DNA from 3 places in the Novosphingobium pentaromativorans US6-1 genome. Region 3 is predicted to be linked to each of the others. Evidence: riboswitches for the same ligand, from Rfam matches in the RefSeq annotation. Region 3 holds a riboswitch; each other region holds the start of a gene.
What was found. A riboswitch is a leader RNA that binds a small molecule or an ion and turns the genes downstream of it on or off. The one in region 3 is predicted to bind cobalamin.

Region 1 (2,257 bases), 1.2 Mb from region 3:
CATGAAGGCGCCGCCGCCGATCCCCGAACTCTGCGGTTCGACAAGGCCGAGGACCGCCTGGATCGCCACTGCGGCGTCGACCGCCGAGCCGCCCTTGCGCAGCACGTCCACCCCTGCCTTCACAGCGAGGGGATTGGCCGCCGCGACCATTGCATGCTTTGCAAACCCGGCCTGTTCCCGCTCCGGTACTTCGGCCCGTGCGGTCTGCTCGACGGTTGCTGCAGGGGGCGGACTGGCCTGGGAAACGCTGGCCTGGGAAACGCTGGCCTGGGAAATGGTCGTCAGTGTCAGTGCGGCAAGGCCGACGGACAGGAAAAGGCGGCGCAATAGGGTTCTCCGCGGGGTAGCTTCAATCGATCTTGTCGCGGCGATGGCCCCTTCAGTCAGGGACTCGCGCGATCGCCGGGACGGAACCTAACAGTTCCGTCCGGCAGGTATAGGGCCTTGCGGCGAGGACATTTCTGCTTGCAGTGCGCTGCCGTTGGCTAGAGGTCGATCCCCGGCTGCGCCTTGATGCCATTGCGGAAAGCGTGCTTCTCGTCACCGATCCTGCTTACCGTGTCGGCCAGTTCGATGAATTCGGCATGGGCCGCGCGCCCGGTGATTACCACGTGCTGCATCTCCGGCCGGTTCCTGATCGCAGGAAGGACTTCTTCCAGCGTGAGGTAGCCGTAATTGATGAGGTACGTCAGTTCATCTAGCACGACGAGCGAGATCTCAGGATCGGCCAGCGCGGCCTTTGCCTTGGTCCACCCGGCCTGCGCAGCGGCAATGTCGCGCTGGCGGTTCTGGGTTTCCCAGGTGAAGCCCTCGCCGCAGTTCTCCCAGGTGACGCCCGGCTGCACGGAGAGGAAAGCGCGTTCGCCCACGTCGACCTTGCTCTTGATGAACTGGAATACCGCAGCCGTGCGCCCGTAGCCCAGCGTGCGAGCCACCATGCCGAAGGCGCTCGAGGACTTGCCCTTGCCGTTTCCGGTAAGGACGAGCACCAGGCCCTTGTCGATCCTGGCTGCAGCAATGCGCGCATCGACTAAGGACTTGAGCTTGCGGGTCCGTTCCTTGTGGCGGCGGTCTTCTTCGGTGAGATTCTCGGTATCGGTCATAACGGTCTGGCCTCTCTCGTGGGTGGCATGCGGCGGGGCGAAGGAGAGTCCGGCAAGTCTGGCATTCACTCGGGTTTCCTCTTCGACGCACGCACGATTGTCGTTTGCCAAGGGATTGCCCGCAGGATGCGAGGCCCTCGTCCGCCCGGTTCATCCCGCCCGCGCGAAGGAACGACGGTAGCGGGCCGGTTTCCTGACTTTCCGGTTCGCCGCGCCTTTCGCCGCCTTCTCGAACAGGGTGTGCCCGTTCAATGGCATAATGGCGATGCGCTCACCGGTCACAGTTGCGGGAGCAGTGCCGTAGATGCGGCGAAGACTTCGCTGCCCGGACTTCCCGATTAAGCCCTTGCGGGCACCCGTTACGGCCTCGCGGATAGGTCAGGGCAAGGCTGCCTGCAAGCATATTGCGCTTGCGAAGGGCATGACTGCGCGATACTTGCCGGGCTGCGACAGGTTCCCCGCAAGGGGATCAAAAGGGAATTCGGGTGCAAGTCCCGGGCTGCCCCTGCAACTGTAAGCGGCGAGCCATCCGGCCATTTCGCCATTGGGACCCCAAGCCGGTCCTGAGAAGGCGGCCGGAGCGGCGCTGACCCGTGAGCCAGGAGACCTGCCTGCCGCAGTCGTTCTTCATCCGGGCAGGGCGCACCGGGTGTTCGAGGGCCTTGCGCAAAGCGGGGTCGTCCCTCGCGCAACGACAGTCATCGTCTTGCCGGTCTCGCTTCCGGCAGGGCTGGAGCCGTTTGCAAGGAGGGAGCGTGAACATGCTCTTGATGTCTATTTGTCGTCCGTGTTCTGGAGCGATGCGTTGATGCTGCGTGCCGTGAAAGCTGAAGCTTCTGTGGTGGTCTGCTCGACCTGCCGCCATTCCGAGACCGAGCGCGAGGATGAGCATGGCAAGCGGGGCGGTGCGCGCCTTGCCTCGGCCATGCGCGAAGTCCAGGCCGAAGAACCGGCCCTGGCGGCGGTCGCCGTGCAGGAAATGCCGTGCCTGTTTGCCTGCAAGCGTTTCTGCACGGTGCATGTCCGCGCGCCGGGCAAGGTCGGTTACGTTCTCGGCGATTTCGCCGCAGACCGCGAGGCCGCGCACGCGATCCTCAGCTATGCTGCGCAACATGCTGAAAGCGAGGAAGGCGTCGTTCCCTACCGCAGCTGGC
Region 2 (2,257 bases), 310 kb from region 3:
TCACCGGTCCACGTCAGCCCCGCGCGGCCGCCCAGCTCGCGGGTCTTCTGGTACTCGGGCGTATCGGCGAAAGTGTAATCGGGCGCAGGATAGCCATCGAGGTCGAGCGTGCCATCGGTAAAGCGGCCCACCACGCTGGCGGTAAGGCCCGGCACCAGATCGACGTGGGCACGGCCACCGGCCCGCCACTGCCTGAAGCCGTCGGCCTCGGTACCGGACGCCGCCTGGCTGATGCCATCGGTGCGCATGTAACCGCCGTTGAGGTTGACGCCGTAAGTCTCGCCGGAAAGCCCGGCCGAAACCTGCCCGTCGAAGCTGTCGCGCGCGCCATACTCTGCCGAGCCCTCGACGCCGTTGACGTCGCGGCTGGTGATCGCCAGCACGCCGCCGATGGCTTCCGATCCCCAGACGACCGAGTTCGAACCGCGCAGCAGTTCGACCCTGCCGACCGGCCCGGTCATCAGGTTGCCGAAATCGAACCCGCCGCTGGGCGCGGCAATGTCCGCAACGCGCAGGCCGTCGACCAGCACCAGAAGCTGCTGGGAATTGGCGCCGCGCACGAACAGGCTCGTCGTCCCGCCGATGCTGCCGTTACGGCTGAAGGTCACGCCCGGCAGGCGCTCCAGCACGCGGGCGACGTCCGGCCCCTGGATGGAATCGATCTCCTCGCTGCCGACGACGCTGACGGGCTGCCCCGCCTGATCGACGCGCAGCGCGCTGCCGGTCGCGATCACCGTGATCGCGTCGCCCAGCGGAACGAACGGCGCGACATCGGCCTCATCGGCAAGAGCGGGGGAAACAAGAGCGGGTGTGGACACGGCAAGCGCGGTGCCGAGCAGATACAGATACTTCACGTACAAACCTCCAACCTGAACGAAGCGTCGCTCGTGGCTGAGGCCGCGCCTTCACGGCGCATGACTCGCTGCATTCCGGTCCAACCCGCCCGGCGCGGAACGACCATCACTGGCAGGTCTCCTGGCTCCCGGATCATAGCGCCGCCCCACCTTCCCGGCATCCTTGTGACAAGACGCCAGTGGCCAATCGGGACGGAACTCCCCGGTCACAGTTGCGGGGACAGCGCCGGAATCGAACCGGCTTCCCTCTTAGGTCCGGCAAGCCGGACAACCCGTGACGTGGCCGGGCGGATACTGCGGTGTTGCAGGCTTTGCAAGCACGGCCGCGCAAGTACCTGCCCGCGCAACCGGTTTGTTTACCGGTTAAGGCTACAAGGCGGCGGTGTGTCGCTTCGGGACGGCGACCACGGAGCGGATGCGCCGGATCGATAGGCGGGTTAGGCGCAGGATGCGCCGACGAGCCACGTTGACGGGGCGCACGTTGAAGTGGCGCACATTGACGGTGCGCACTTTGACAAGGCGAGCGAAAGGAACCGAGTGACCGAGCCACCTGCCCTGATGGCCCTGATCGGCGAAAGCGAGGCGCGCCCGCGCGACTTCGCGGCCCGGTTCGAGCGCGGGCGCAGGAACCGGCATGCGCACCGCGCCCATCTGCAGCGGCGCTGGAGCGTGGCCGCTGCAGGCCTTGCCGCCATCGCCCTGCCCGCCTTCGCCTCACCGGGACACTGGGACCGCTTCACCATCGCCGCTGCCACGGCCGAGGCGCAGACCCCCGAGCCGATGCCCTTCGAGCGCGCCGGATCGAGTTTTCCCGGCTCCGCCTTCTATTACCTCGAACAGGAAGCCGCGCCCCTGCAGGTGGGCGAAGGCATCCATTCCGACGCCGGGGACGCGGACGCACCGGCCCCTGAAGCCCGCGCCCCTGCCCGCCCGCTCACCATCGATGCCAGCGGCATCGACCGCACCCGCGCGCTGCAGTGCATGACCGCCGCCATATACTATGAAGCCGCAAGCGAGGCCGAAGCCGGCCAGCGTGCGGTTGCGCAGGTCGTGCTCAACCGGGTGGCCCACCCGGCCTATCCCAATACCGTGTGCGGCGTGGTCTACGAAGGATCGGAACGCTCCACCGGCTGCCAGTTCTCGTTCACCTGCGACGGCTCGCTCGCACGCAAACCTTCGCGCTATTTCTGGGACCGGGCGATGCAGGTCGCCCGCGCCGCGCTGACGGGCTACGTCTATGCCCCGGTCGGCCTGGCGACGCATTACCACACCGTGCAGGTCCATCCCTACTGGGCTGCGAGCCTCGAATACCTCGGCACCATCGGGGCGCATCGCTTCTACAGTTTCCATGGCGCGGCGGGCCGCCCGGGCGCCTTCCGCTTCGCCTACCTGGGCGGCGAACC
Region 3 (2,257 bases):
TGCACGCCTTCCCGGATCGCCTTGCGGCTTCATCCAGTGGCCGGCCCTTCGCGTGAGGAAGGGAACCGTGTGCATCTCGCTATCCGCTCACAGTTGCAGGGACAGCCGCGGTTTTGGGAAGGAGAGACCTTCCCGCACCGCATTCCCGATTAAGCCCCTTTCGGGGCACCGGCGCGATCATTCGAAGCACAGAATCGATCCGTGCTTCGAAGCGAGGCCCTAGAACAGATCGACCGCCAAGCCAATCGCCTAAGGACCGGTTCTCATGCCGAGACGCGCACTTCGATATCGTCGAAGCGCTTCCAGCGGTAGATCGCGAAGCTGGCGAGCCAGCACAGCACGAAAAGGCCGATGATGCCGAACCCCAGGCTGTTGAAGTTCTCTCCCAGTTCGCCGGCAATATCGAACAGGCCGCCGGTGAGGCCCAGCTTATCGCCGATCAGGGCGACCGTTTCGATCCCGCCGATGACGATGGCGACAAGCGCCGAAATCAGGGTGATGGTGATGTTGTAGTAGAGCTTGCGGATCGGCTTGACGAAAGCCCACTCGTAGGCGCCGAGCATGACGACGCCGTCGGCGGTATCGATCAGCGCCATGCCCACGGCGAAAAGCACCGGCAGGACGAGGATCGTGCCGATGGAGAGCCCGTCCGCCGCCTGCCCCGCCGAAAGGCCCAGGATGGCCACTTCGGTCGCGGTGTCGAAACCCAGCCCGAACAGGAAGCCCAGCGGAGCCATGTGCCAGCTGCGGGTGATGAGGCGGAACATCGGCCGGAAAAGGCGCGCCATCAGCCCGCGATTGCCCAGCAGCATGTCGAGGTCTTCCTCCACATAGGCGCCCCCGGCACGGACATGGGCGAAGGTCTTCCACACGTTGCGCAGGATGATCAGGTTCATGGCGGCAATCGAGAACAGGAAGATCGCCGAGATCGAGGTCGCGACGAGACCGCCGACCTGCTTGAGACTTTCGAACTGCGTCAGTGCGCTCGTCGTCAGGGCAATGGCTATGGCCGCGATGGTGACGATGCCGGAATGTCCGATGGCGAACCAGAAGCCGACTGCGATCGGGCGCTGACCGTCCTGCATCAGCTTGCGGGTCACGTTGTCGATGGCCGCGATATGGTCCGCGTCCACGGCATGACGCAGCCCCAGGCCCCATGCCAGCAGGGCCGTGCCGAGCATGAGCGGCTGATCGTGGAACAGCGAGAAAGCCCAGATCCAGGCGGCGATATTGGCGGCCACGAGCGGGCCGAAAAGCCAGCCTATCCGGCGGCGCAGGTTGGGTCGAACAGAATGCGGCAATTGAGCCATGATGCGAAATCGTCCTCCGGCGTCTTGCGACAAGGCCGGGACGAACCGCTCAGGCGAACGGCCGGAAGGCGCAGGCAACCGGACGCCAGGGCCAGTCGACACGCCGCTCCGCTGCGGCCCCGGCCGCAGGTTCGTCGCTCAGACGGAGTTCACCGTGCCGCGGCCATCCCCTGGACCAGGGCAAGAGCGACCAGACGCCGGCAGGTCTCCTGGCTCGCGGGTCACAGCTTGATGCACGCCTTCCCAGGCCCTTCGCGGCATGCCGCATTCGGCCCAGTGGCTGCTTCCCAGGCGCCCATGGCGCATGAAAAGCCCTGTGCATCGCGCTATCCGCTTACAGTTGCAGGGACAGCCGCGGACTTGGGAAAGGCAATCCCTTCCCCGCACCGCATTCCCGATTAAGCCCCTGTTACGGGGCACCGGCGCGATCAATGGGAATCGGCAAAAACCGATTCGAAGGTGCTGATAACACCCCGATTTCGCAGTGCCCATCGCAAGTTTGCGGCAATCGCGCGGCCCCGGCGCGGCGCGCAGCCTACAGGGCGCGTTCGGTAAAGGCGCCGCGCATGCAGTGGTTGGAACTCATCGCCGAGCCGTATCCCCCGGCATTGAGGAAGGCGATGAAGTCCCCCTCCTCAACGGGCGGAAGGAGCGTGTCGGCAGCCCAGATATCGAGCGCTTCGTTGATATTGCCGGCAATCGTCACCCGCTCGCCCGGCGCCGATCCATCGCCGCGCAGCAGGCAGGGAACCGGCTCGCACGGCAGGTCGTAGAAAGCAGGTTCCGGGTGGAGATTGAAGCCCCCGCCGACGAAGACGAACCGGGTGTCGCGCTTGATTTCGACGTCGGTCACGGGAAGCACGAGCATCCCGGCATCCTTGGCAATGTAGTCCCCCGGCTCAACGGCGATGCGCAGGCCGCGTCCGGCAAAATGGCGGCGCAGGATC

Region 1: another riboswitch for cobalamin. It lies ahead of cobO (cob(I)yrinic acid a,c-diamide adenosyltransferase); the one in region 3 lies ahead of JI59_RS16650 (HoxN/HupN/NixA family nickel/cobalt transporter).
Region 2: another riboswitch for cobalamin. It lies ahead of JI59_RS15090 (TonB-dependent receptor plug domain-containing protein); the one in region 3 lies ahead of JI59_RS16650 (HoxN/HupN/NixA family nickel/cobalt transporter).

The regions. Positions count from the first base shown of each region.
Region 1 covers NZ_CP009291.1:716,903-719,159, forward strand. Annotated here, with positions in the region: gene ggt (gamma-glutamyltransferase) at 1-327, opposite strand, end outside; gene cobO (cob(I)yrinic acid a,c-diamide adenosyltransferase) at 486-1,172, opposite strand; cobalamin riboswitch at 1,270-1,478, opposite strand; cobalamin riboswitch at 1,538-1,732, shown strand; gene JI59_RS03240 (DUF1636 domain-containing protein) at 1,912-2,257, shown strand, end outside.
Region 2 covers NZ_CP009291.1:3,229,302-3,231,558, reverse strand. Annotated here, with positions in the region: gene JI59_RS15090 (TonB-dependent receptor plug domain-containing protein) at 1-854, opposite strand, end outside; cobalamin riboswitch at 949-1,145, opposite strand; gene JI59_RS15085 (cell wall hydrolase) at 1,341-2,257, shown strand, end outside.
Region 3 covers NZ_CP009291.1:3,536,469-3,538,725, reverse strand. Annotated here, with positions in the region: cobalamin riboswitch at 1-188, opposite strand, end outside; gene JI59_RS16650 (HoxN/HupN/NixA family nickel/cobalt transporter) at 264-1,310, opposite strand; cobalamin riboswitch at 1,493-1,749, opposite strand; gene JI59_RS16645 (diaminopimelate decarboxylase) at 1,846-2,257, opposite strand, start outside.